One region of the Streptomyces sp. NBC_00683 genome, then DNA from elsewhere that is predicted to be linked to it. Evidence: riboswitches for the same ligand, from Rfam matches in the RefSeq annotation. Region 1 holds a riboswitch; the other holds the start of a gene.

Region 1 (12,617 bases):
CGGCCAGCGTCAGATAGCCGCCGGTCAGAGCCTTGCCGACACACATGACATCGGGGGAGACCCCGGCGTGCCCGGCTGCGAACAACTGCCCCGTGCGGCCGAATCCCGTCGCGATCTCGTCGAACACGAGCAGTACGTCGTTCTCGTCGCACGCCTCGCGGAGCACCCGCAGGTACGCGGGCGAGTGGAACCGCATCCCGCCGGCACCCTGCACCACCGGTTCCACGATCACCGCGGCCAGTTCATCGGCGTGGTCCGCGACGGTCTCCCGCAGATGACGCACGTAGGCCTCGTCCGGCTCGGCGTCGAAGCCGTCCGGCGGAGCGTCCGCGAAGATCTGGCGCGGGAGGGCCCCCGACCACAGTTCGTGCATCCCGCCCTCGGGATCGCACACCGACATCGGCTGCCAGGTGTCCCCGTGATAGCCCCCGCGCCATGTCAGCAGCCGGTGTTTGGCGGGCCGGCCGGCCGAGCGCCAGTACTGCAGGCACATCTTCACCGCGACCTCGACCGAGACCGATCCGGAGTCGGCGAGGAAGACGTGCCGCAGCGGCTCCGGAGTGATCTCCACCAGCCGGGTGGCCAGCCGGACGGCGGGCTCGTGGGTGAGCCCGCCGAACATCACATGGCTCATCCGGTCCAGCTGGCCGCGTGCGGCCTCGTTGAGAACCGGATGGTTGTAGCCGTGTACCGCCGACCACCAGGAGGACATACCGTCCACCAGCTCGCGGTGCCCCTCAGCGGGCTCCGCGAGCCGGAGCCGTACACCTGACGCGGACTCCACGACCAGCGGCTCCTGACGGCCCGGCATCGGGCCGTAGGGATGCCAGACGTGGGCACGGTCCAGGGCTCGCAGCCGGCTGGGCGTGAGCGGTTCAGGCATTGGGCGCGAGGTCCGTACCGGCACCGCGGCGGCGGACCGCCACCAGATCCGTTCGCGCCGCCGGGACCTCGGCGTCGTCCGCGGCCGCCTCGGGGGCGTCACCGCAGGGTGCACAGCCGCCGTCGTGCGAACCGCAGCCGCCGCCCGCCTGGACGCGGTGCTCGGGAAGGGTCGTCGTGCCCGCCCCCTCCACCTCGAAACCGGCGTCCGCGATCATGTCGAGGTCGGTCTGGCCGGACTGGCCCTCACTGGTCAGGTAGTCACCCAGGAAGATCGAGTTGACCAGGTTCAGGGCGAGCGGCTGCATCGAGCGCAGATGGACCTCGCGTCCGCCCGCGAGACGTACCTCCACGTCCGGGCAGACGAACCGGACCATCGCCAGAATGCGCAGGCACCGCTGAGGGGTGAGGTGCCAGTCCTTGGCGAGCGGGGTCCCCTCCATCGGAATCAGGAAGTTCACCGGCACCGAGTCCGGGTTGAGCTCGCGCAGCGAGAAGACGACGTCCACCAGGTCGGCGTCGGTCTCGCCCATGCCCGCGATCAGCCCGGAGCACGCCGAAAGGCCGGCGGCCTGGGCCTGCTGCACGGTATCCACCCGGTCGGCGTACGTGTGGGTCGTCGTGATGTCGCCGTACGTACCCTCCGAGGTGTTGAGGTTGTGGTTGTACGCATCGGCGCCCGCGGACCTGAGACGGTCCGCCTGGCCCTCGGACAGCAGACCGAGGCAGGCGCACACCTCGACGTCCTCGTGCTGCTCCTTGATGGCCTCGATGGTCTTCGACACCCGGTCGACGTCCCGGTCCGTCGGTCCGCGGCCGCTCGCCACCAGGCACACGCGCTTCGCGCCACCGGCCACTCCGGCGGTCGCGGCCTTCGTCGCCTCGTCCGGCTTGAGCCAGGTGTACTTGAGGATCTCCGCCTTGGATCCCAGCCGCTGCGAGCAGTACGAGCAGTCCTCGGGGCAGAGCCCGGACTTGAGGTTGACCAGATAGTTCAGTTTCACGCGTCGCCCGAACCACTGGCGGCGCACCTTTCCGGCCGCGGCCACCACGTCGAGCAGTTCGTCGTCGGAGGTCGCCAGTACGGCGAGCGCTTCTTCACGGGTCGGCAGTTCGCGCCGCAGCCCCTTGTCCACCAGCGTGTTCAGCAGGTCCATGGACCTGATCCTTACGTACGGCACGGCCTCCGGCCAAGGAGGAACCGGACAGGAGAGGCGGCCAAGGGTGTGTGTATTGCCACATCCTGACCTGCTGCGCACCGGGCTAGGGTCTGTGAGCTGCCTACAAAAGGGACCCTCCCATGCCCTTCGCCCCGTTCGACTGGATCGATGACGAGGCCCGTCGCCGTGCCGCCGCCGGACTCGTCCGGACCCTGCGCCCCCGGCCGGCCGAAGCGGAACTGCTGGACCTCGCGAGCAACGACTACCTCGGCCTCACCCGGCACCCCGAAGTCACCGCTGCGGCGGCGGACGCGGCCCGGCGCTGGGGCGCCGGCGCCACGGGCTCACGGCTGGTCACCGGGTCCACCGCGCTGCACGCCGAACTCGAACGCGAGCTCGCGGACTTCTGCGGGTTCGAAGCCGCCCTGGTGCTCTCGTCCGGGTATGCGGCCAACCTCGCCGCCCTCACCGCACTCACCGGACACGGCTCGCTGATCGTGTCCGACGCGGGCAACCACGCCTCGATCGTCGACGGGTGCAGGCTCTCGCGGGCCGCCACGGCGGTCGTGCCGCACGCGGACCCCGACGCCGTGCGCAAAGCGCTCCAGGCGCACGACGGACGTGCGCTGACCGTCTCGGACTCCGTCTTCTCGGTGGACGGCGATGCCGCGCCGCTGGCGGAGCTCGCCGATGTCTGCCGCGCCGAGGGCGCGGCACTGCTCGTGGACGACGCGCACGGCCTGGGCGTGCTGGGCGAGGGCGGACGCGGAGCGCTCGCCGCCGCCGGGCTGGCGGGCGGCGAAGGCATCGTCGCCACGCTCACCCTCTCCAAATCCCTGGGCAGCCAGGGCGGTGCGGTCCTCGGCCCCGCCCGGGTCATCGACCATCTGGTCAACACGGCCCGTACGTTCATCTTCGACACCGGTCTCGCGCCGGCGGCGGCAGGAGCGGCCCTGGGCGCTCTCCGGCTGCTCCGCCGCGAACCGGAACGGGCGGACAGGGCCCGCGAGGTCGCCCTCGACCTCTACGGGCGGCTGACCGCGGCAGGTCTGACAGCGGTACGCCCCGACGCGGCGGTCGTCTCCGTCCGCGCGCCGTCCGCGGAGGCGGCGGTGCGCTGGGCGGCGGACTGCCGCACGGCCGGACTCGCGGTCGGGTGCTTCCGGCCGCCGTCGGTGCCGGACGGGATCTCCAGGCTGCGGCTGACCGCACGGGCGGACCTGAGCCGTGAGCAGATCGCGACCGCGGTGGCCACGATCGTGGCATCGGCACCCTCGCAGGTCAGCTGACCCGGCGGTCACCCAGCCCGGCGACGAAGGAGGTCCAGGCCGTCGCCGAGAAGCGCAGCGGCGGCAGGTCCACGTCCTTGGAGTCGCGTACGGCGAGATGCTCGTCGCCGAGCCGGGCTGCTTCCACGCAGTTGTTCATCCCGGTGCTGCGGCTGCTGCGGCGCCACCGCAGTTGGTGCTGTTCGAGACGGTGTGCGAGACGGTCGGACATCGTGCCCCCCTCGGGCAGTCTGTAGGTCCGGTCAATCGCCGCGGCTGACTGCGGCGATGAGGTCCAGCGATCGCTCCGGCGACAGTGCGTGAGCCTGCATCGTGCGGAAGGCCGAGCTGTACGCCTCAAGGTCTTCTCTCCGCTCCAGATAGAGACTACTCGTCAAATGGTCAAGAACGACCACATCCAGATCAGAAATGTTCGGAAAGGAGAAGATAACGAAAGGCCCCGTGAGGCCGATGTAGCTGCCGGCCTCGAACGGCAGTAACTGCAGTTGCACGTGGGGTAGTTGAGCTGCATGTGTCAGATGGTCGAGCTGTTCCCTCATCACCTGGGGGCCGCCGACTCCGCGCCGCAGCACGGCTTCGTCGAGCACGACGCTCAACTGCAGCGGGCGCTGCGCGTACAGCACCCCCTGGCGGGCGAGCCGGACCTCGACCAGGGAGTCCAGCTGTCCGGGCGGCAGTCCGTCCAGCGAGGACCGGGTCACCGCCCGTGCGTAGTCCGCGGTCTGGAGCAGCCCCGGGACCACCGAGGTCTCCAGTGTGCGGGCGGCTCCGGCCTGGGACTCCAGGCTGATGAAGTCGCGGTACTGGGGCGGGATGAGGCCCCGGTAGGCGTGCCACCACCCGGTGCCCCCGCCGCCCGCCGAGCCCGCGAGCGCCTCCAGGAGGGACCGGAGGTGGACGTCGTCCACGTCGTAGGCGTCCAGCAACCGGGTCACATCGCCGGGAGTCACTCCGCTGGCACCCGTCTCGATCCGGCTCACCTTCGACTGGTGCCAGCCCAGCAGACGGGCTGCCTCCCGGCTCGTCAGTCCCGTGGTGTGGCGCAGACTCCGCAGCTCCTCCCCGAGCTTGCGTCGGCGTACCGCTGGGCCGTGCCGCATGCCGGCCTCCTTCCGCTCGGCGGGGAGCCGGCCCGTACCGGGTTCGGCTCGGAAGGGGGCCAGTGTTGCGCCCGTATACGGCTTCCGGGGCAGAGTTCACCGTATTGGGCGACAGATATATGCATATCTTGATGGATTGCCGTTACAGAGGGCGGCATCAGTGGCAATCTGGCGCGAAGCACAATCCAGGCCGATCGCAGGTCGGTCAGGGCGGGAAAGGGACGGCGTCGCCATGGCAGACCATCAAGAAGCAACCGTCACTCTGCCGAGCGACCCGGTCTCGGTCTCCAGGGCCCGGAGGTACGTGGCCGGCGTTCTCGCCGGCTGGGGCCTCCCCGACGGGACCGACGCCGCCGACACGATCCGGCTGATCGTCTCGGAGCTCGCCACCAACGCCGTCCAGCACACCTTCGGGCAGTCGCCCACCTTCACGGTGGATCTCCGCCTCGACCGGGACGTCGAGCTGTATCTGGGAGTGACGGACAGTCACCCCCGCTGGCCCCAACGGCTGCCCGCCGCCGTCCAGCAGGACAACGGGCGCGGGATGGTGATCATCAGGGCCCTCGCCAAGGAATGCGGCGGCCGGCTGAGCGTCAGCCCCACCCCGGACGGTGGCAAGACCGTGTCGATCGCCCTTCCCTGGGTCGTGCCCGCCCAGGCCTGACGTCACCGCGCCCCCGTGGCGCGGCCGAAGCCGCTGCGCAGCAGAGCCCTGAGTGTCGCCGCCGCGGCCGTCGACCGGTCGCCGCGGTGCACCACGGAGATCGTCCGGCGGAAGGCGGAGGGTTCGAGGCGCCGCACGGCGAGCGGTGTCGGGGACATCGAAGCGACCATCTCGGGCACGACGGCCACGCCGACACCCGCACTGACCAGTGCGCACACCAGCGCGTAACCGGGGGACTCGCACACCACGGCAGGAGTGGCCCCCGCGTCGGCCAGCGCACGCTCCACCCCCTGCCGGGGTGGATGCGCCGGTGCGCTGCTGATCAGCGGACGGCCCGCCAGCTCGGCCACCGGGAGCCGGCCGCTGCCCTCGGACAGCGCCTGCCCCACGGCCGTGATCAGTACGAGCTCCTCGACCAGCAGAGGCTCGGCGGACACCCCGGAGGGCAGCGGATCGGCGACAGCCGGTTCGTACGCATGGGTCAGCGCCAGATCCACGTCGCCCGCGGCCACGGCTGCCACCCCGCCGGGCGGCTCGTAGTCCGTCACGGTGAGTTCCACGTCCGGGTGGGCACGCCGGAACGCACTGAGCACCGGCGGCAGCAGGTGGATCCCGGCCGTGGTGAACGTCCCGACCCGCAGCCGTCCTCCCGACAGCCCCGCGAGCCGGGCCAGCTCGTGCCGTGCCTGGTCCATCTCGTCCAAGACCCGTCGGGCACGCCCGGCCAGCAGCTCGCCGGCAGCCGTCAGGCGCGCCCCGCGATGGTGGCGAACCAGAAGCGCGGCGCCGGCCTCCCGCTCCAGTTTCGCGAGCTGCTGGGACAGGGCGGGCGCGGTGTAACCGAGCCTCGCGGCCGCCTTCGTGATCGAACCGGCCTCGGCGACCGCCACCAGTGCGGCCAGCCGCGTCGGATCGTACATAAAGCATTCCTTTTGGCAGACCCAGAAGATTGCAAGTACACGCTAAAGGGCCGTCCGGGTCAGGGTGTACCCATGGACGCACAACTGCTCGCTTTCATCCCGGTCGCCGCGGGAATGGTCGCCCTGCCCGGCGCGGACTTCACCGTGGTCGTACGCAACGCCCTCGCTTCGCGCCGGTCCGGCATGGCCGCGGCACTGGGTGTCGCCGGGGGACTGCTCGTGCACACCGCGCTGGCCGTCGCCGGACTCGCGGCGGTGCTGGTGGCGATGCCCGTCCTGTTCCGCACCGTGCAGCTGCTCGGTGGTGCCTATGTGCTCTACCTGGGGGTGAGCGCCCTGTACGCGCTCAGGCGGCGGACCGCGGCGGGCGCCTCCGCTGCGGAGGAGGCGCCCGCCGCGAAGCTGGGGCCGGTACGGGCACTGCGTCAGGGCTTCCTGACGAACGCCCTGAACCCGAAGGCGCCTGTGCTCTTCCTGAGCCTGCTGCCCCAGTTCGTCCCCGAGGGGCAGCCGCCGCTTCCCAGGACCCTGCTGCTGGCGGCCGTGGTCGTGGTGCTGGCGCTCCTCTGGTTCCCGGCCGTGGCCCTGCTGGTGGACCGCCTCGGCCGTTGGCTGCGCCGGCCGCGTACCGCCCGCGCGATCGAGGGCGGCAGCGGCGCGGCTCTCACCGCGCTGGGGCTCGTGCTGGTGACCGGGCCGCTGCTGCACTGACTCGGCGGGGCGGCCCCCGGCGGGACCGGCAGGAGCGGCTGACGGCGGTGTCAGCCGGGGCCGCCGTCAGCGGACCCGCCCGTACCAGATGCTCTTCGACCAGATCCGTTCCAGCCGGACCACCGCCCCGGTCTTCGGCGAGTGCCAGATCTTGCCGCCGCCGGCGTAGATGCCCACGTGGTAGACACTCCGGCCCGCGTGGAAGAAGACCAGGTCGCCGCGGCGCCGTTGCGACGAGGAGATGTGACGGGTCTTGTTGTACTGCTGCTGGGCCGTGCGGGGGAGCTTCTTGCCCGCCTTCTTGAACGAGTAGAGCGTGAGGCCCGAACAGTCGAAGCGGTGGGGGCCGCTGGCGCCGTACCTGTAGGGCGAACCCTTCTTCGAGGCGGCGATGTCGAGCGCCCTCGTCGAATGGGCAGCGGCCTCGGCCTCGTTGACGAGGCCGGGGGCGAGCATGGTGGTGCCTACGGCGAATGTGAGAACCGAGGCCGTACCGACCCGGGCGAAAAGAGACGGGACATGAACCTGCGCAGTCATGCGCAACCCTTCGTCAGCCGCCTGTGAAGGATGACCTGTCGGGTTCGGGCTGGCGAAGTTGCCCGGCCGCACTTGGCGGCTTCACCCCGAGGGTCGAAGGGATATCCCGTCGACCCGTTGTGCTCGGGTCCTCCACTCCTGCCGATCCACTTCTGTCGACCAGGCATCCGGGCAGCGGCAGGACTCGGCGTCCGCCCGGACCGCCCCGCCGCGGTGGCGGGGGCTTGTCGTCCCAGGGATCTTTACTCACGGACCGCCGGATTTCCGCTGTGAAGGTCGTTTTGTGAGAGTCATCACGACTGATCTGTTCGGGTGGACGGGGTGGGACCGAAGCTGAGGCGACGCTGCGTGACCGGCCTCGTACCAGCAGCGGAACGGTGAATTCCACTCAGTGTCCGCGCGGGATGCGCAAGTTGAGCTGTCCCCCGTGAGGGGGATGCTCTACGCCGAACGAGCGAGGAAAATTGATCTGCGCATCGGGCGTGTCCGGCCTCGGGGGACATCGGCACGGCCGTTGACACGACAACTGTTCGAAGACCCCGGCGGGCTCGCGGCGGCCGAGGAACCAAGGCTCGGGTGTGCGACGGTGACGGCACTGCCGCGTTCGAGGACACCTACAGCCGTGCCAGCCCGTGGGCGTCGGCCCAGGTGCTGATCGCCGCGGCCAGTTCCGCGGGGCGGTCCTCCGGGGAGTGGTGGCCGGCCAGGCCGTGGCGGGAGACCTCCAGACCCGCGATGTTCTCCTCGCACCAGGCGACGGCCCCCTGGTCGGTCATCGCGCCGGGGCCGGGTTCGAAAGCGGCGAGCAGCTTGGGGACTTCGGGACTGGCGGCCAGCCAGGCGTCGTAGCGCTCGATGCGGGCCACGACATCGGCGGGCTCGGAGTCCAGCGGCATCATGCGCGTCCACGCCAGGATCGGGCGTCGGCTGTGCGGGGTCGGGAAGGGGCGGCGGTAGACCTCGAGATCGGCGGGGTCCATCGGGGTGGCGAGCGTGTCCGGGAACCTCTCGATGAACAGTGAGTTCTCCAGGATCATCTCCTCGCCCACCCCGGGGGTGCGCAGGAGAGTGAACAACTCCCGCCCTGCCGACGGGAATTCGTTGCCGACCAGCGGCTTGATGATCGTCTCGGTGAAGGCGAGGCCGCGCACGCTGCCCGGGAGGCGGGCCGCGCGGTCGAAGGCGAGCGCGCCGCCCCAGTCGTGGCCGACGATGACGGCCTCGGCAAGGCCGAGGGCGTCGAACCAGGCGTCGAGATAGCGTGCGTGGTCGTCGAAGGAGTAGGCGAGGTCGGGTTTGCCGGAGTCGCCCATGCCGATGAGGTCGGGGGCCAGGAGGCGGCGGCCGGGCGCTGCCACGCCCGGCAGGATGTTCCGCCACAGGTGGGAGGAGGTGGGGTTGCCGTGGAGGAAGACGAACGGCAGCCCGTCGGGGTCGCCGGACTCGCGGTAGTGGAGGGTGGAATCGAGGACGGGAAGGGTGGGCATCGCGGTGTCACTTCGCTTTCTGTAAGGGAGATTCAGAGGTTGAGGCTCAGGACGCGGTCGACGGCCATCTCGACGACGACCAGGTCCGGTGGGGCGGGCGGTGCCGTGCGGTAGCGGACGGTGTAGCGGCGAACGGCCTCGGCCAGGCGCGCGGGATCGTCGGTGACGGCGGCCCGGCCTTCGAGAGTGAGCCAGCGGAAGCCGTCCGCCTGGCAGAGCGCGACACGCGCCGCCGCGCCGCCTGCCGCCACGTTCCGGGTCTTGCGGGCTCCCGCCCGGGTGGTCACCCGGACCAGGCCGGTGGGCGCGTCGAAGGTGAAGCGGACAGGCGTGACGTGCGGGGTGCCGTCGGGACGGAGGGTGGTCAGCGTGGCCGTATGGGGAAGAGCGAGGAACGCCCCTGCGGCGGCCGGTAGTCCGACAGTCGCCCGGCTCACTTCTTCTTCACGCCCTCGTTCCAGATCAGCTTGGCGATGTTCGGTCTCACGGCATCGGTGATGACACCCATGGCCGTACGGACGTACCGTCGCTCCTCCAGCTCGCGCAGCATGCTTGCGGCGAGGTCGGCACGGGCGGTGAAGACGCCGTCGGCGCTCGTCCCGGCGGTGTGGAAATCGGTGACGGTGGGGTGCTCGAAGAGGCCCGAGGGGCGGACGAGCGTCCAGTCGAGGTTCGTTCGGCGGATCGCGGCTTCCATGCGGCGCATGTCCTCGTGAAGGGTGCGGCCGAGGCGTCGGTTGACCAGCGGGTCGAGCACAAGGTTGAAGAAGTGCGCGCCGGAGGGCCGCCAGTCGGGGTCGGCGATGCTGGAGCTGACGGTGAGCAGCCGTTTGATGCCGTGGCGGGCCATGGCCCGGGTGATGGCCGTGGCGCTCGCCGAGTACGTGGTGATGGTCTCCTTGGAGAATTGCGTGCCCAGCGCGGAGAGGACGGCGTCCGTCCCGTCGACCGCGGCGTCGACGGCTTCCGGGTCGGTGGCGTCGGCGACCGCCACGGTGAGGCCCGGCCGTGTGCGGAGGGAACCCGGGCGGCGGGTCACGGCGACGACCTCGTGGCCGATCGCGAGGGCCTGCTCGGTGAGGTGGCGACCTGTCGGTCCGTTGGCGCCGAAGACTGCGATACGCATGGTGTGGGCCATCCCTTGGTGTGGCTTCCGGAACGCCCTTGACTGTGCCGACCGCGAAACGCAGGCTCAACGCTGATGAATAACGCCGCCCCTGCCTCCGCCCGCCCCCGGGGCCGCCCCCGCGGTAACCCGCCGACCCGCGAGTCGATCGTCTCGGCGGCTCGTACGCTGTTCCTGGAGCGCGGCTACCGGCTCACCACCCTGCGCGCGGTGGCCGGGGCCGCCGGGGTCGACCCGGCGCTGATCGCGTACCACTTCGGCTCGAAGAAGGGCCTGTTCGCAGACGTGATGCAGTTCCAGTGCGCCAACGCACTGGCGGTGGACGACGTCCTCGGCGGCGACCCGGCCACCCTCCCCGACCGCCTGATCGACGCCGTGACGGACCTGTGGGAGGACGCCGACTTCCGGCAGCTCACCACCCGGGGTGAGGAGGCGGCCGAGGTGATCCGCGAATACCTGGAACGCGAGTTGCTGGCCCGGCTTGTTGAATTTCTCGGCGGGCGGGACGCGACCGCCCGCGCCACGGCCGTGGTGACGATTCTCGGCGGCCTCATCTACACGCGCTACCTCAACCCGCTCCCCACCCCCGCGGCACTCACCCCGTCAGAGACCCGCCACGTCCTTGCGCCGGCGCTGCGCGCCGCGCTGGCCCCGAGGCCGCGCACCGCGGCGACCGGAGCGGACCGTCGGGGCGCGCGGGTCTCCGGGGGAGGCGCCGTGAAGCGGCGTCAGGACGGCGGCCCGGCAGCGGAGCCGCACTGAGGGGCGGTCAACTCGTCGATTCAGGGGGTACGGTGACCCGCCCCGCGCGACGCTCGCCGTCCAGTACCCGCAACGCGCGGGCCAACGTGGCCGCATGGATCTGGGCCTCGCCCCGCTCATGCATCAGCGCGAGCGCATCGCGCAGGGCGGTCGCCCGTGAGGCCAGCGCCTGGGCGGCCCGGAGCGCTCCGTAGGTGTCGCTGCCCCGGGCGGGGTTGATCCGGCCGACCTGGTCGAGCACCTCCAGGTAGCAGTCGATGAACTCTCCCTCGGCGCGGGTCAGCGCGGGGAGCGGCGGGAGCTGGGGGGAGAGCAACGGGGATCACCTCGCGGGGTGTGGCGGCCGAATCGGTTTGCGGTTCTCCGTGATGTGGTCGACCAGTCCGTACGCCTTGGCGGCCGGGGCGTCGAGGATGGTGTCCCGCTCGAGGTCGGTGCCGATGTCCTGTGCGGAACGCCCCGTATGACGGGCCAGCATCGCGGTGAGCGAGTCGCGCTCACGCATTAGCTCGCGCGCCTGGATCTCGAGGTCGGAGGGCTGGCCCTGCACCGGCTCGTCGAGGGCCGGCTGCTGAATGACTACCCGGGCGCCGGGCAGAGCATGTCGACGGCCGGGTGCGCCGGCTGCGAGCAGCGCGGCGGCGTAGGAGCCCGCCTGGCCGAGGCAGAAGGTCTCCACCTCGCAGGACAGGTACTGCATGGTGTCGTAGACCGCCGCCATGGCGTTGAACGAGCCGCCGGGCGAGTTGATGTAGAGGGAGACCGGTCGGTCGGGCTCGGCGTACTCCAGGTACATGAACTGCGCGATGAGGTCGGTTGCCGCGGTGTCGTCGACGGGCGTGCCGAGAAAGACGATCCGTTCGGCGAGCAGCTTCGAGTACGGATCCAGCGTCCGGGTGCCGGTCGAGGTGCGTTCGGTGAACTCGGGCAGTACGTAGCGGGCGGAGGGACGGTGCACGGCGTTGCCTCTTCCTCGGAGTCCGTAAAAAATGTACAGGACGTACAGAAGGTTCTGATGGGGACTATGGCCCAGGGATCCAGGGGGAAGCAACCGGTCCGATGTGGTTTCGCTATCAGCGAGGGACGAAAGCTGACAACCCCTCATATGGCGGGCTGGGCAGGCCCGCGTCGACCCTGTGGGTGAGCGACACGCTGAACATTCCTGGAGAGCACCGCTGTCCGTCGCCCGGCGGGTGAACTAAGGAGCGCAGAGACCCCACGAGAAAGGTCACTTCCATGTCCGAGGCTGATGCCGTCACCGTCTGTACGAAGTGCGGCGGAACCATCGCTGTCTCTCCGGCCCGCCACGACCAGGCCGCACGTGTCCGCCACGTCGACGCGCCTGGTCAGCCCGAGAAGTGCCCTGACTAGGGGCGCTCGACAGGCGGAGCGAGGGGTACGCGGTGTGCCCCTCGCTTTCGGTGCGCTGCCGCTGTCCCGGGCGGGTGCCTGCTGTTTGACACGGCATCGGGAAGAACGCAGCCCTCGCATCCGTTCCACCCGAGCAGTGAACACAAGATCCGGGCAGAAGGGTGACGCCGTGTCAGTAGCGTTCAACGAGGAGACGCGCAAGCTTCTGGACGGGAGGAACTTCGCCACCGTCGCGACGCTGAACCGGGACGGAGGGCCACAGACCTCGGTGGTCTGGGTAGCGAGGGACGGGGACGCGGTGCTGTTCTCCACCACGGCAGGGCGGCAGAAGGCCCGAAACCTCACACGGGACCCACGGGTCAGCCTTACCGTCTACGACATCGAGAACCCCTACCACTCCGTGGACATCCGCGGCACTGTCGAACTGATCGAGGACCGGGAAAAGTCGCTTCCGCGCGAGCTTTCGCAGAAGTACCTCGGAGAGGACCCGCCCGCCGAGTCGGACGATGTCCTGCGGCTGATCGTCCGGGTGACTCCGCAGAGGATCTCCGGCTTCTCCGTCTGAGGCCGACAACTCTGGGTGGACCACCGAAGGGGGCTGAACGGGC
Region 2 (15,418 bases), 3.5 Mb from region 1:
GGCAAGGCCGGCCGCGCCTACCGTGCCGGCGACAACCTGTCCCTCGAAGGGGCCGATACGGGCACGCGGACGTGGGAGGACTTCCTGGCGGCGCGCGTGGGCAGGCCCTAGTCGAGGCCTTCCGCCCGCAGCGCGTACATCAGGAGGAAGGTCCGGTAGGTGTCGGCGGACACGTCCAGGCAGATGTCGGGCCGGAGGGTGGCGGTCGACGTGTTGTCGAGGGCACGCTGACAGGCCGCTTCGGTCTCGGCCTCGGACGGGATGTTCGAGAGGTACGCGGCGAGCAGGAGGGCCGCTCCGAGGGCGACGACGGCGATTCGGATGCGCATGGTCCTCCAACGACCATGCGGTCCGGCCGGTCACTCGGACCCCTTGCTCACGTGCCTGTCGATCAGCCGGCCCTGTTCCTCACCGGGCCCGCTTCTCGTCCGGTTCCTCGGACCGCTCCGGCCCGTCGCTCACTCGGGTTCGTCGAGGAGCGGCGGCAGATCGGGCTCGATGAACAGGCCCGCGTACTGCGGAGAGGGAAGGGGGGCAGCCGCGCCCGGGGCGGCGAGCTGCGCGCCCGTGTCCGCGGCCGAGCCGTTGGAGTGCCGCTGCGTGGTGCGTGCGGGCATGTCGGTCATGGAGTGTCCTGTACGTAGGTGTGCGGTGAGAGCCCCGTGACCGAGCCGATGGTGTGATGCCGGACTGGTCCCGACCGGTACGACGACGATGTGCCGCTTCCGGTGTCGCGCCGCTCCGGGGGCGGCCGGATCATCATGCGGTGCATGCAGACTGTAACCCTCGGAGCACGGCTTTCCCTCTGTATTGCCGTGGTCGGCGTGAGGGTCAGTGACCCGGGTTGGGCTCGATGTTCTGGTTTGCGTGGAAGAGGTTGTGCGGGTCGTAGGCCTGCTTGACCTCCGCGAGCCTGTCGTAATGGCCGCGGTAGGTGGCCCGGACCCGGTCCGGGGACTCGCCCGCGCCGATGAAGTTCACGTACGCGCCGCCCATGGAATGCGGGTGCAGCGCGTCCCAGTAGTCCACGGCCCACTGCCGCAGCGCCTCCGCGTTGTCCGGGTCGGGGTCGATGCCTGCGATGACGCCGGACCATACGGCGTCGCGGTAGGCCCATGCCGTGTCGTCGGCCCCGACACGGCCCGCGGCCCCGTCGACGGGGTAGAGGTGCATGGTCGACAGACCGGTGGGGAGTGCCTCCGCGTACCTGGCGTGCACGTCGACGGCGTCGTCCGTGATCCGGTCGAAGAAGGCGCCGCGCCAGTACCACTGGAGGCCCGTGGGGATCAGCTCGTCGAACATGGCCTGCAGCGCCGGGTAGGGCATCGGCGCCGTGAAGTGGAAGGCGGGTTTGCCCGGTTCGTTCACGACCGCGAGGGTCTCGCCCAGGGCGTCCGGGTCCGCCGTCGAGGACCAGACGACACCGCACACCTTCTGGCCGTGGAGCTCCTCCGGGAACGGGGGCGCGGGCGGGACGGTCATCGACGCGAAGAAGCCGTACAGATCGTCGGGCGCCTGCGGCAGGAACTCGCGGTACCAGCGCATGACGTCGGGGAGGAGGTCCAGCGGCCACACGGTGATGCCGACACCCACGGTGTCCACGGGGTGCAGCTCGAAGTCGAACGACGTCACGATGCCGAAGTTCCCGCCGCCGCCGCGCAGCGCCCAGAAGAGGTCGGCGTTCTCGCTCGCGTTCGTCGTGACGAAGCCGCCGTCGGCCAGGACGACGTCGGCGGACACCAGATTGTCCGCCGTGAGGCCGTACTTGCGGGTGAGGTAGCCGTGTCCGCCGCCGAGGGTGAGGCCCCCGACACCCGTGGTGGACATGATGCCCGCGGGGGTGCCGAGGCCGAACGCGTGGGCGGCGTGGTCGAGGTCGCCCAGCTTCGCCCCGCCGTCGACCTGCGCGGTCTGGGTGGCCGGGTCGACGCGCACGCCGCGCATCGGCGACAGGTCGATCGTGACGGCGTCGTCGACGAGGCAGAGACCGGGTCCGCTGTGTCCGCCGCCCATCACCGCCACCTCGAGGCCGTGCGTGCGTACGAAGTCGACGGCTGCCATGACGTCCGCCGTGTCGTGGCACCGGACCACGGCCGCCGGTCTCCGGTCGATCATGGCGTTGTAGATCGTGCGGGACCGTGTGTACTCCGGGTCGTCCGGGCCGATGACGGGGCCGCGCAGTTCGGTCCGCATCGTTTCGAGTGTGGTGCCGTCCATGACCGTCTCCTTGCCGAAGCGTGTGCCGCACCCGGTCCGCCTGTGCCGGCCTTCGGTGCGGGTTTGCGCCGGCGCTCCGGCAACTTCGGTAGCCGGCGGAAGCGGACACCGCAGGACTGATAGCTCCAGCGTCCCGCCGCTGACGGAGCCGCGCACTCCGGCCCGCCCGTGCCTACGGGGGCATACGCACCCTGCCGCCGATGCGGACGGATGCTCCGCGGGGGCCGCGGGCACCGGCGATCCGGGCGGTGCCGGAGCGGGTAGCGGGGGGTCGCGGAGGTAAATGGTCAGGACCTCGTCCCGGATGGCGTAGTGTTGCACTCACAACGACGCGGGGTGGAGCAGCTCGGTAGCTCGCTGGGCTCATAACCCAGAGGTCGCAGGTTCAAATCCTGTCCCCGCTACTGAAAGACAGAGGCCCGGATCCTTTCGAGGATCCGGGCCTCTGTCGTATGCCGACGTCCGCCACGGCTGCCGTGCTTGACCTTGACGCAACGTAAAGATCTAGCGTTCTCGGCATGGAGTGGTCCATCCAGGAAATCGCCAGAAAGGCCGGCACCACGAGCCGCACGCTCCGGCACTACGGAGATCTCGGTCTCCTCGCGCCGAGCCGGATCGGGTCCAACGGCTACCGCTACTACGACCAGGACGCCCTCGTCCGGCTGCAGCGCATTCTGCTGCTGCGGGAGCTGGGTCTCTCGCTGCCCGCCATCAAGGACGTACTCGAGGGGCAGCGGGACACGTCGGTGGCGCTCCGGGCCCATCTGCGACTGCTGGAGCAGGAGCGGGAGCGCATCGGGCGGCAGATCGCCTCGGTGCGGACCACTCTCCACAAGACCGAGGAGGGAAGAGAGCTCATGGCCGAGGAAGTGTTCGACGGCTTCGATCACACGGTGTACGAGCAGGAGGTCACCGAGCGCTGGGGGCGGGACGCGTACGAGAAGGGCGACCGGTGGTGGCGATCGCTGAGCCGGGCGGAGCGCGACAGTTTCCGGGCCGCGCACGAGGCCGTCGCCCGTGACTACGGGCAGGCCAGGGCCGCGGGCATGGACCCGGGCAGCGAGCAGGTGCAGGACATCGCGCGGCGGCACTGCGAGTGGCTGTCGGTGACCGCGACGGCCACCCGGTCGTACGTGATCGGCCTCGGCGAGATGTACGTCGCCGATCCCCGCTTCGGGAAGAACTACGATCGGTACGGAGACGGCACCGCCGTCTTCGTACGGGATGCACTGACGATCTACGCGCAGCGCAGGCTCTCCGACTGACCATCGGGGCGCGGCGCTCGGCGCTCCTCCCTTTGGCCGACGACGAGTCGCCGCACGGCGCGGCTCCGGCCAGCCTGGTTGGAGCGCGGTACCGTCCGCAGCCGTGGGCGGACCGGGCAGGAGTGCACAGGTGGGGAAGCGGGAGAGGCGGCGCGGCGTAGCTGCTGGAGGTGCCCGCACCCGGCAGTTCGTACGTCTGCTGCCCGCACTGATGATCGCGGCCGGGGTGGTCTTCGACCTCAATACGCCGCCCGAGGTCAGTGCGATCCCCCTGTTCGCGGCGGCCCCGCTGATCGCCGCGCCGTTCTTCTCGCTGGCTAGCACGATCCGTACGGCCGTGGCCGCGATCCTGACGGTCCTGGCCATCCGGTTGTACGACGACACGATCTCGGACGTCGCCCCGGTCACCGAGCTGTTCACCCTGGTCACCGTTTCCGTGCTGGCCCTCGTCATCAACGGCGTCGTCCGGCGCAGCAACGAGCAGCTGGCCTCGGCCCGGGTCATCGCGGAGACCGCGATGCGCGCCGTGCTCCCGACGCCGGACGACCGGATCGGCGGGCTACTGGTCGCGGCGCGGTACGAGGCGGCGCAGGCGGACGAGTTCGTCGGCGGTGACCTGTTCGCCGTCGCGGACACCCCGCACGGGGTGCGGCTGGTCGTCGGGGACGTACGGGGCAAGGGGCTGGCCGCCGTGGAGGCGGTGGCCGTGGTGATCGGGGCGTTCAGGGAGGCCGCCGAGCAGGAGCTGTCGCTGGAGGGTGTGGCGCAGCGGCTGGAGCGGGCGCTGGCGCGGGAAGGGACCCGGCGCGGCGGGCTCGACTCGATGGAGGGGTTCGTCACCGCCGTGCTCGCCGAGATTCCGGCGGGCTCGGGGAGGTTGCGGATCGTCAACCGCGGTCACCCCGAGCCGATCCTGCTGCACGCGGACGGGGCGCTCGAGGTGCTGGCGCCGACCGTGCCGGCGCTGCCGATCGGGATGGGCCTGGGGGCGTGGCCGGACCGGTCGGACGAGTGGGAACTGCCTGCCGGGGCGACGCTCCTGGCGTTCACGGACGGCCTCTCCGAGGCGCGGGACGCGGACGGGGTCTTCTACGACCCGGCGGCCCGGCTGCGCGGCCGGATCTTCCCGGGGCCCGAGGAACTGCTCTCGGCGCTCACCGACGACGTACGGCTGCACACGAAGGGCCGTGCCGTGGACGACATGGCGCTGCTCGCGGTCGGCCGGCCCGCCCGGGGGCAGCCGGAGCGGCGGACGACTGTGAAGATCGTGGGGCGGGGCGATGGATGAGTGGTTGCCACGGTGTGTAGTCGAAGGGCACCGCTCCGCATAACATTTGACGCAACGTCAGAAATTGGTACCCCGACCGGGAATACTCAACTCGCCCGTTTCGGACCGTTAATCCCCTGAAAGTCCACGCCGGAGCCGTGAATGATCAACGGGAACAGCTTGGAATCGGACCCGGGTGTCTATTAACGTTCGATAACGCAGCGCGGTTGTCCCAGTCGTCGCAAGAGGCGGCACCGTGCGCGAGCGCCGAATTCCGCAAGGAAACCGGGGAACCACCTACATGGGGTGAATCGGGCACCTGTGTCTCGTAAGAGACGGAGATGCCCGTAGGAGACCTTCCTGCTCCGAACCCGTCAGCTAACCCGGTAGGCGAGAAGGAAGGAAAGGAGTGCGCCCACGTGGCGTCCAATCAGCCTGCCCCCGAGGCCCCGTCACCCTTCAGGTCCGACAGCTTCGGTGACGAGGGCAGGACATGGGAGGAATGGAACCCCACCGAGGAGTCCATCCGTCCCGTACGCGGCAGGCACCGTGTAGCCAAGCAGCGCGGCCTCGCCCGTAGCTCCACCGTCCTCGGTGTCGGCGTCATCGCGGCCGTCGGCGCGGGTGGCATGGCCACTGCGCAGAGCAAGCCGCCGGTCTCTATTTCTCTTCCCGATTCCATCGCGGACAACCTCCCCGACGCCAAGTCCCTGCCCGGCGTGAGCGCGTTCATGTCGGACGACGCGGCGGACAACGGCACGGTCGCCGCGTCCTCCCCGCTCACCACCGCCGGCATCACGGCCGCCGAGGCCGAGCAGGGCACGAGCAACGCCGGTGAGGCGCTGCGCGCCCGCATCCTCCAGCAGGCCGAGCAGCAGCAGGCCGGAGCCGAGGCCGAGGCCAAGGCCGCGGAGGAGAAGGCAGCGGCCGAAGCGGCCGCGGCCGCAGCCGCGAAGCAGCAGAGCGAGGCCGAGGCGAAGGCCGCCGCGGAGAAGAAGGCGGCGGAACTCGCGGCGAAGAAGAAGGCAGAGGCCGAGCGCCTCGCCAAGCTCGCCGCCAGCTACGCCCTCCCGACCTCCTCGTACACGATCACCTCGACCTTCGGCCAGGCCGGTTCGATGTGGTCCTCCGGCTACCACACCGGTCTCGACTTCGCGGCGCCGACCGGCACCCCGATCAAGGCCGTGCACAGCGGCACGGTGAAGTCGGCGGGCTGGTCGGGTTCGTACGGGTACCACACCGTCATCGAGCTCGACGACGGTACGGAGATCTCGTACAGCCACCAGTCCTCGATGGACGTCACCGCCGGCCAGCGGGTCACCACCGGTGAGACCATCGGCCGCGTCGGCGCCACCGGCAATGTGACCGGCCCTCACCTCCACCTGGAGGTCCACACCGCGGACGGCTCGGGCATCGACCCGATGAGCTGGCTGCGCAGCAAGGGTCTCTCGATCTGAGGTCTCCCGGTCCGAGGGCTCCGCGGCGCTTCCGCCGAGCCCTCGCCGGTGCTCCGCGGTGCTGCCGTCGAGCCCTCGCCGTTCCTGCGCCGAGCGTTCGCGCAGGCGGACGGCCCATCCGAACCCCGGCGGACGACGCCCCCTGAACCCCGGCGGCCCTGGCGCACCCCCCCCCGACGTCAGGGCTGCCGGTCTGCCCGCGGTCCGCATCCGTCGGAATAGTCGCCTGAGGGGACTGGTTTGTTCCAGGTATGACTTCACTCCGCACACTCGGTTCCTCGGGCCTCCAGGTCTTCCCGCTCGCTCTCGGCGGCAATGTCTTCGGCTGGACGGCCGATGAGGACGGGTCCTTCGCCGTCCTGGACGCGTACGCCGCGGCCGGCGGCAACTTCATCGACACGGCCGACTCGTACTCCGCCTGGGCCCCGGGCAACGAGGGCGGCGAGTCGGAGACGCTCGTCGGCAAGTGGCTGGCGTCGCGCTCCAACCGCTCCGACATCGTCGTCGCCACCAAGGTCGGCGCCCACCCCGAGTTCAAGGGGCTCGCCGGCGCGACCATCAAGGGCGCCGCCGAAGCCTCGCTGCGCCGGCTCGGCACCGACCACATCGACCTCTACTACACGCACTTCGACGACGAGACCGTCCCCGTGGAGGAGATCGTCACCGCGCTCGACCAGTTGGTGAAGGACGGCAAGGTGCGTGAGATCGCCGCCTCCAACATCAGCCCCGAGCGGCTCCGGGCCTCCCTGGAATTCTCCGAGCGCGAGGGCCTCGCCCGCTATGTCGCGCTGCAGCCGCACTACAACCTCGTCTCGCGCGACACCTACGAGGGCGAGCTCCAGGACACGGCAGCCGAGGCGGGCCTCGCCGCCGTCCCGTACTTCGCGCTGGCCTCCGGCTTCCTCACCGGGAAGTACCGGCCCGGCACAACGGTCGAGAGCGCCCGGGCCGACGGCGCGGCCAGGCACCTGGAGTCGGAACGCGGCCGCAAGGTGCTCGCCGTGCTCGACAGGGTGGCCCAGGAGCACGACGCGGAGATCGCCACGGTCGCGCTGGCCTGGCTGGCCGCCCGGCCGACCGTCGCCGCGCCGATCGCGTCCGCCCGCACGGTCGGGCAGCTGCCCGCACTGGTGGCGGTGGCAGACCTGCGGCTGACCGACAAGGACCTGGCGGACCTCACCGAAGCATCCGCCTGACACCTCCCCCTCCCGGCTAGGCGGGTGGGCGGCTGTCCTGCTGGTGACCGTCGTGCAGATACGGGTTGTACCCGCCGTAGTGCCGGTGCGGCGCGGGGAGTTGCTGCTGCGGATACGGAGCGGGCTGCTGCGGGTACGGGGCCGGCTGCGGGAACCTGCGGGGGGACGGGACCGCGGCCGGGCCCATGGGGGCCGTGCCGCGCAGGGCGCGGAACCGGCCCGTCGCATGGGCCGCGTACGTCAGGGCCGGGCCGGCGACCTCCCGGCGCTGCCACAGGTGGTGCAGCAGCTCCTGCTCGCGCTCGGCGAAGTCCGGACCGGGTGTGTCGCGGCGGGCTCTGCGGCGCAGCACCGCCAGGGAGGTCGCGAACCCCTCGTACTCCGCGACCGCCTGTGCTGCGGCCTTGCCCCGGGCCCGGTCGGAGGTTCCGTGCCAGTGCCGTGCCATGTCGCGGGCCATGCCCCTGGCCCGCATCGAGGCGAGCGACAGCGGTTCGGCCGGAGTCAGCCAGCCGGCCGCAGCGTAGACGGGCAGCTCGGTGGCCAGGGTGCGCAGTTCGCGTTGGCGCGTCCAGATGGCCAGCCAGGTCACCAGGCCGAAGGCCGGCACCATGAACACCCCGTACACCGCGTAGAAGCCGTAGGGGCCGAAGGCCGACGAGCCGTTCCACAGGGCGTGCATGCCCATGGCGAGGAGCAGGCCGAGGACCGGCAGCAGGATCCGGCGCACCCGGTGGTGCCGCCCGGCCACCGCCGCGACCCCGAAGCCGATGCCCGTGAGCACCGTGAACAGGGGGTGTGCGAACGGCGACATCACCACCCGTACGAAGAAGGTCCCTGCCGTCACCGACGCGAGGCCCGTGGTGCCCAGCTCCTGGTCCTCGCCGAAGGCGTTGCCCAGGTAGAGGATGTTCTCGGTGAAGGCGAAGCCGGTCGCGGTGAACCCGCCGACCACTATGCCGTCCACGACACCGCTGAACTCCCGTCTGCGGAACAGGAATATCAACAGCACGGCGGCGGCCTTGGCGCTCTCCTCGACGACCGGGGCGATCACCGTGGCCCCGAGGGTGTCGGCGCTCGCCGGGTCGGCGGTGGCCGTGGCGATCCACCGGGTCGCGAACGTGTTCGCGATGATCGCCACCAGGGCGGCGGCGCACGCTCCCCAGGCGAAGGCGAACAGCAGATTGCGCCAGGGGCCCGGCTCGACCCGGTCGAGCCAGCGGAACGCCGCCATCAGGAGCGGCACGGGCAGGACGGCCAGCCCCAGCCCGACCAGGAAACCCTCGGTGCCGGTCTGTTCGCGGACCATGGACAGGATCAGCAGGCCGCACAGAGCGAGCACGACGATCACCGCACCGGCACGGAACGCCTTGCTGCGCCAGACCACGCCGACGCGGCGCGGCCGGTAACGCCACTGGCCGCGCTCCGGGACGGCGCCCAGGAACTCGTCGAGCCGCTGCTCCTCGAGAACCGGGACGGCCGGCTGCTGGTGCTGCTCGTACCCCTCGGACACCCGATGACCCTAACGAGAGGGACTGACACCTGGCCATGGTGCGCTGCGCCGGGCACCGTTCAGTGGCTGATCAGCGACCCCCCGGCAGCAACTGGCGCCGACCGAGGGGCGGCCGAGGGCGGCCGAGGGCGGCCGGGGGCGGCCGGGGGCACGTCAGTGCGCGCGCCGGCTCACCGACGGGTGAACAGAACGTCCTGCACGACGTGCCCCTTGTCCAGGCCCTGTCCCTCGAAGCGGGTCAGTGGCCGGAACGCGGGCCGTGGCGCGTAGCCGCCGTCCGCCTGTGTGTTCTCGAACAGGGGGTGCGCCGTCAGCACCTCGAGCATCTGCTCCGCGTACGGCTCCCAGTCCGTCGCGCAGTGGATCACCGCGCCCGGCTTCGTCCGCTGTGCCACCAGGTCGAGGAACTCGGTCTGGATCAGCCGGCGCTTGTGGTGCCGCTTCTTGGGCCAGGGGTCGGGGAAGTACACCCGGAGCCCGTCCAGCGCCTGCGGCTCCAGCATCTCGCGCAGCAGGATGATCGCGTCACCGTTGGCGACCCGGATGTTGGACAGCCCTGCCCGGTCGGCGAGACCGAGCAGATTGCCCTGGCCCGGGGTGTGCACGTCGACGGCCAGAATGCCCGTGCCGGGGTCGTCGGCCGCCATCTGCGCGGTGGCCTCGCCCATGCCGAAGCCGATCTCCAGGACCACCGGGAGGCCGTCGAACAGCTCGGGCAGATCGAGGACGCGGAGGCCGTCGATGTCCAGGCCCCACTTCGGCCACAGCCGCTGGAGGGCGTCCTCCTGGCCGGCGGTGACCCGGCTGCGGCGCGGCTGGAAGCTGCGGATCCGGCGCTCGTGGTGCGATCCTGCCGGGTCGGCGGCGGGTCCGCCGGGGAAGCGGGGCTCCTGGCGGAGTCTGCGCTGCCGTTCGAAGGATGCTGCGCGCCGGGCCTCGGCATCCGCGTCCGCGGGGGTGCCGGGCGTTTCGGGGGTGGGGTTCACAGGCTCAGACACAATGACCGGATTCTACGGCGGGCGGCTTCCATCCCGTCGCGCGTGCCCGCAGCAGGGCCCGTCGCGCCACCTCCCTCCCGATGGGCAGCGAAGCCGTGGCGGCGGGGGACGGCGCGTTCAGTACGTGCACGGTGTGCGGGGCCTCGCGGAACAGGAAGTCGTCCACCAGCGTGCCGTCCCGCAGCACCGCCTGGGCCCTGACCCCGGCAGGGGACGGCCGAAGATCGTCCTCGGTCACCTCGGGCAGCAGCCGCTGGACGGCCCGGGTGAACGCCTTCCTCGACAGGGATCTGTGCACCTCGCCCGCCCCGTACCGCCAGTGCTGCCGGGCGATCCGCCAGGAACCGGGCCAGGTCAGGGTGGACGCCAGCTCACGGGGGCGGACGACGGGCCAGCCGTACCCCTCACGGGCCAGCGCCGGGACCGCGTTCGGCCCGACGTGGACCGTGCCGTCGGCGCCCCGGGTCAGATGGACCCCGAGGAACGGGAACGCCGGGTCCGGCACCGGGTAGACCAGGCCGCGCACCAGCTCCGGCCGCGCCAGCTCGTAGTACTCCCCGCGGAACGGCACGATCCGCACCCCGGGGTCGTCGCCCGCGAGCCGTGCCACCCGGTCGCTGTGCAGCCCCGCGCAGTTGACCAGCACCCGGGCGCGGACCACCTGCCCGTCGGCCGTCCGCACGGCGATGCCCCAGGGGCGCCGGTCGACAGCGACTACCTCCGCGCCGAACCGGATCTGCCCGCCCGACCCGCTCACCTCGGCCGCCAGCTGTGCGGCCACCGCCCCGAAGTCGCACACCCCGGTCGTCCCGACCCGGATCGCCGCGAGGCCGCGGACCTGCGGCTCGTACTCCGCGATCTGGGCGGGGCCGAGCTCCCGGACCGGCAGTCCGTGCTCCCGCCCCCGCTGGACCAGGCCGTGCAGGCGGGGCAGCTCGCCGCTCTCGGTCGCGACGATCAGCTTGCCGGTCACGGCGTGCGTGATGCCGTGACGCGCACAGAAGTCGACCATCTCCGCGGCGCCCCGGACGGCGTAGCGCGCCTTGAGGGAGCCAGGGGGGTAGTAGATGCCGCTGTGGATCACCCCGCTGTTGCGCCCCGTCTGATGACGGGCGGGCCCCCACTCCTTCTCCAGCACGGTGACCCGGGTGCCGGGCGCGGTGCGCGTGAGCGCGTACGCGGTCGACAGACCGACGATCCCGCCGCCGATCACCAGCACATCGCAGTCGTACGCCGCGTGCGTCATCACGCCACCTCCCACCCCGATAGTGCACTGACCCACTGACAACGGGCTCAAACCAGGGGAGGCGGGGGCGTGGCGAGTCGTGGTCCCGCAGCCGCCCCCCGGGTCCGGGCATACCGGGGCGTTACGGCGTTCCGCCTATGCCGGGGCCACCAGAAGCGGCCGGGCCCGTTCCCGGAGCTCGGCCACACGGGGCTCGTCCCCGTACGGTTCGAGGCGGTGCAGCAGATCGCGTACGTACTCCGTGGTGCGCGCCGAGGAGATGCGTCCGGCCACCTCGACCGCCCGCGTCCCGGCCGCGCACGCCGCGTCCAGGTTGCCCGACTCCAGCTCCGCGACCGCCGACACGACGAGCCGCAGCCCGTGGGAGCGGACGAACTCCTCCGTCGGCCTGGACAGGGCCTGCTCGGTGAAGCGTCGCACCTGCCGCGGGGCCTTCAGGTCGCGGTAGCACTCGGCGGCGTCGGCGGCGAATCTGTCGTACGAGTAGAAGCCGAGCCACGACGGGTCGGCATCGCCGGCCCGCGAACGCTCCAGCCAGCTCTCCGCCGCCTTGAGCGCGGCCCCCGCGGCCGGTGCGTCGCCCGCCTTCGCATGGGCGCGGGCCTCCACGAGGCGGAAGAAGCTCATGGTCCGTGCGGTGGCGAGGCCGCGGTTGCGTTCGACCGCCGCCTGCGCCAGGTCCACGCCCTCGTCGGCGAAGCCGCGGTAGGTGGCCTGCAGGGACATCGACGCCAGTACGTATCCGCCCAGCGGCACGTCGGCGGCGGCCCGGGCGAGCCGCAGTGCCTGGATGTAGTAGCGCTGCGCGGCCTCCTGCTGGCCGGTGTCGAACGCCATCCACCCGGCGAGCCGGGTCAGCTCGGCCGATGCGCCGAAGAGTGCCCGGCCCACCTCGTCGCTGTACGAACCGAGGAGCAGAGGTGCGGCGTCGACCCGTAAGCACTCCGGGACCATGGAGGAACGCCAGTCCCCTCCGCCGTACTTGGAGTCCCAGCGGCGGGCGTCCTGGGCGGCCTCGCGCAGCTTGGCCACATCGCTGTGGCCGACGCGCAGGGGTGACACGTCGGACGACGCGTCCGGACCGGGCTGGACGGGCACGCCGCCCTGCGCCCCGGGTGCGCCCGGTGCGCCGAGAATCGCGGCCTCGGCCGCCGTCGGGTCCCGCGCGACCGACGGATCGGCGGGGGTTATCAGCCAGCGGGACGCGGGCGTCGCGTACGCGCTCACGGCGAAGGAACCCGCCAGCGACTGCCAGATTCCGCCGCCCCTGCGCCCGGCCGGATCCAGCCGGTACAGATCCGTCGCCGACCGCACGGCCTCGCCCACGTCGCGCGGGAAGGCCAGACCGACCTCCGGCGCCGGGTCGGCGTCGGCGAGCCCGATCTCGTGCAGCGGCACCGGGCGGCCGAGTTTGGCCCCTATCGCCGCCGCGATGAGATGGGGCGCGGCACCTTGGGGCACCATGCCCTTGGCGACCCAGCGGGCCACCGAGGTCTTGTCGTAGCGAAGAGTCAGACCGCGCTGCGCTCCGAGGTCGTTGACCCGCCGGGCGAGCCCGGCGTTACTGATTCCCGCGAGGGCGAGAACCGTGCCGAGCTTCTCGTTCGGCCCGCGTTGCTCCCTGGACATGCGCCACCCCTCGACACACAGACGGCAGCCGCGTCACCGTGAGGCGCGCGGCATTCGTACCGTGTTCTCCCCAGGTACGGTCCCGGGCACTCCGGCCGCACACGCATTTGGCCGAGCCCCGTGGAATATGCCGCCCTGCCGAGAACATCAGTAAACCCAGCGTAGTTCGCCGCATCCCTACCGTTAAGGGGCAGACGTCCGTATGGCGGGAATGTTGTGCGTGCGGGCGGACTGTGCGGTCCTCGTCCGGCGCGGCGCCGGATGTGCGCCCGGGGAGCGGGCAGCACGCCGCGAGGGCCAGGGGCACGGCGGCGGAGGTGTCCTGCGTGCTCCTGGTGTGTGGCCGTGCGCCCGGCCGTGCGCTCTGGTCCGGCCGGTACGGGAGCGCTTCCATTGGTGCTGCGTGGGTCGGCCCGCTGCACTGGACTCAGCGGGCTGGGGGAGACCGCCGCCCCAATCCCCGCGGGCGGCGAACCGGTCCGGGAGGTGGCGAACACCTCCCGGACTGTGTGTTGTACGGCAGCCGGTGGGGGGCGGGACAGGTCGGCCGGCGCACCGGGGGGATGCGCCGGCCGATGTGGTCCCGGACCGTCCGCGAAGCCCCCGGAGGCGAAACGCGCGGTTGCATCGCGATCAGAGATTGGCCGAATAACGCCGGTCGGCCGACGCGTTGGGGAACGGTCCGGCTATGGCCGGATTCCAACGGTGCCGCGAAGCGCCCGGGGTACAACCCCCATCCGGGGCCCGGCGCCACAACTCCCGGAAGCACCGGTTCTGTTGTCACGGGCTCTGCCGGGCCTTTGCCAGGGGCGCATGCGCATCCGGTGTGCGCTGCCCGTACCCCCTCCCGGGCGCCTTTGTCGTGGCAGCATGTCCCGCAGCGGCGTTCGCGTGTCCTGGTACGCCGCTTCGTCCACAGCCTGTGGAGGCGGCGATGCGTTGGTTGGTGGGGTGGAGCAGTATCGCCGCGAGCTTCGGCACCGTAGGTGCGGTCGGCAACCACGGCGAGGGACGCACCGTCCACCCCGTGGGTTCCCAACTCCTGTGGGGTGACCCGGATCCGCTCTGGGCCGTCGGCGACTGGCGCCCCGACGAGATCCGCATCATCAAGGTCGCGACACAGGAGGGCGCTCCCACCACCCGTCTCGCGGTCCTAGGCTGCTGCGGTGCCACCGACGAACAACTCCGCGTCGGACTGCTCGCCGCCCGCGGCGGGGCGCTGCGCCATCTCACCGCCTGGCCCGGCAGCTACACGGCCGTCGTCCAGATCGGCCGCCGCATCACCGTCGCAGGTGACATCGCCGGAGCCCGCCCCGTCTTCCACACGCCCTGGGCCAACGGAACCGCGTACGCCACCGCCGCCCTTCCGCTGGCGGACCTCATCGAGGCCCAGCTGGACATCGGCCACCTGGCCGCACTGCTCGCCTGCCCGGAGACACCTGAAGCCCTGGGCAACGGCACCCCGTACGCCGGGGTGAAGCGGGTCCCGCCGGGCCACGCGCTCATCCTCCGGGAGGGCTCCCGGGAGATCACGGGCTACGAAGCGGTGGCGTCCCTCGCCGTGGCGGCGCCCCAGGTCGACCCGGTCAGAGCCGTCGAGGGCGTACGGGACGCGCTCGTCGAAGCCGTACGCGCCCGGCTGACCGCCCCGCGCCACGCCCCGGAGACCCTGCCGCCCGACCCCGGACCCGTCCCCGGCATGGGGCCCGCCGAACGCCGCGCCGCCCGAGGGGCGCCCGTACCCGGCATCGGCTCCGACCTCTCCGGAGGCAGCGCCTCCGCGACCCTCGCCCTGCTGGCCGCCGGACTCCCCGGGCTGCCCGGCACCGTCCTCGGCCACGGCACCGGGGCGGGCGAGCGCCTGCTCGCGGTCACGTTCAACGACCTCTGCGCGAAGGGCCGCGAGGACGAGCTGGAACGCGCCCGCGCCATCGCCGCCAACCCCCGCCTGCACCACGTGGTCGTCGCCGCCGGTGAAGAGGCCCTGCCCTACGCGGCACTGGACAGCGGCCCGCTCACCGACGAACCCGCCCCCTCCCTCGTCGTCGCCGAGCGCCACCGCCGCCGCCTGGCCGCGGGCAGCGCCGACCACTTCGTCGGCCACGGCGCCCGGCAGGTACTCGACGCACACCCCGCCCGCCTGGCCGACCTGCTCATGGACCGGCGCAGACGCCACCTGCTGCGCCCCGTCGCCGCCCTCGCCAAGGCCGAAGGAACCTCCGCGCACTCCCTGCTCGTCCCGCTGGCCGTCTACCGCGCGGCCCGCCGGCTCGCCCGCACCTCGTACCGCACCGGTCTGGAAACAGCAGCCGGCCTGCTGCCGGACGCCAACCGCTACGCGCCCGACCTCGACACCCCCGCAGAGGCCTCGCTCGCCTCCCTCGCCTGGTCCCGTCCGGGCCCGGCCGCACGCTGGCTCACCGGGGAGGCGCTCGCGGAAGTAGCGGTCCGGCTGCAGGAGGCGGCGATCCGGCCCACGTCGGTGCAGCGGCCGGGAGAGGCCCGCGCCCGCGCGGCACTGGCCCGGCACGCGGCCGACCACCGGATCCTGGAACAGGCCGCGGAGATCCGCAGCCAGCGGCTGCACGCCCCGTTCCTCGACAACCAGGTCGTACGGGCGGCCAGGGCGC

Evidence for each region. A riboswitch is a leader RNA that binds a small molecule or an ion and turns the genes downstream of it on or off. The one in region 1 is predicted to bind cyclic di-AMP.
Region 2: it holds a riboswitch for cyclic di-AMP, as region 1 does, so the genes downstream of both, OG257_RS18440 (M23 family metallopeptidase) here and OG257_RS33145 (C40 family peptidase) in region 1, are expected to answer to the same signal.

The regions. Positions count from the first base shown of each region.
Region 1 is NZ_CP109013.1:7,600,092-7,612,708, forward strand. Features, by position in the region: gene OG257_RS33105 (adenosylmethionine--8-amino-7-oxononanoate transaminase) at 1-883, opposite strand, end outside; gene bioB (biotin synthase BioB) at 876-2,039, opposite strand; gene OG257_RS33115 (8-amino-7-oxononanoate synthase) at 2,183-3,331, shown strand; gene OG257_RS33120 (DUF397 domain-containing protein) at 3,324-3,542, opposite strand; gene OG257_RS33125 (helix-turn-helix domain-containing protein) at 3,574-4,431, opposite strand; gene OG257_RS33130 (ATP-binding protein) at 4,664-5,095, shown strand; gene OG257_RS33135 (LysR family transcriptional regulator) at 5,098-6,015, opposite strand; gene OG257_RS33140 (LysE family translocator) at 6,088-6,726, shown strand; gene OG257_RS33145 (C40 family peptidase) at 6,793-7,263, opposite strand; cyclic di-AMP (ydaO/yuaA leader) riboswitch at 7,267-7,439, opposite strand; gene OG257_RS33150 (haloalkane dehalogenase) at 7,878-8,786, opposite strand; gene OG257_RS33155 (pyridoxamine 5'-phosphate oxidase family protein) at 8,783-9,187, opposite strand; gene OG257_RS33160 (NAD(P)-dependent oxidoreductase) at 9,184-9,876, opposite strand; gene OG257_RS33165 (TetR/AcrR family transcriptional regulator) at 9,952-10,638, shown strand; gene OG257_RS33170 (hypothetical protein) at 10,646-10,954, opposite strand; gene OG257_RS33175 (ATP-dependent Clp protease proteolytic subunit) at 10,961-11,596, opposite strand; gene OG257_RS33180 (PPOX class F420-dependent oxidoreductase) at 12,179-12,574, shown strand.
Region 2 is NZ_CP109013.1:4,111,647-4,127,064, reverse strand. Features, by position in the region: gene OG257_RS18475 (SDR family oxidoreductase) at 1-111, shown strand, start outside; gene OG257_RS18470 (hypothetical protein) at 108-329, opposite strand; gene OG257_RS18465 (hypothetical protein) at 459-626, opposite strand; gene OG257_RS18460 (FAD-binding oxidoreductase) at 832-2,217, opposite strand; tRNA gene OG257_RS18455 (tRNA-Met) at 2,548-2,621, shown strand; gene OG257_RS18450 (MerR family transcriptional regulator) at 2,736-3,482, shown strand; gene OG257_RS18445 (PP2C family protein-serine/threonine phosphatase) at 3,613-4,770, shown strand; cyclic di-AMP (ydaO/yuaA leader) riboswitch at 5,005-5,157, shown strand; gene OG257_RS18440 (M23 family metallopeptidase) at 5,169-6,206, shown strand; gene OG257_RS18435 (aldo/keto reductase) at 6,458-7,402, shown strand; gene OG257_RS18430 (PrsW family intramembrane metalloprotease) at 7,419-8,915, opposite strand; gene trmB (tRNA (guanosine(46)-N7)-methyltransferase TrmB) at 9,086-9,913, opposite strand; gene lhgO (L-2-hydroxyglutarate oxidase) at 9,906-11,162, opposite strand; gene OG257_RS18415 (sporulation protein) at 11,295-12,788, opposite strand; gene OG257_RS18410 (asparagine synthase-related protein) at 13,723-15,418, shown strand, end outside.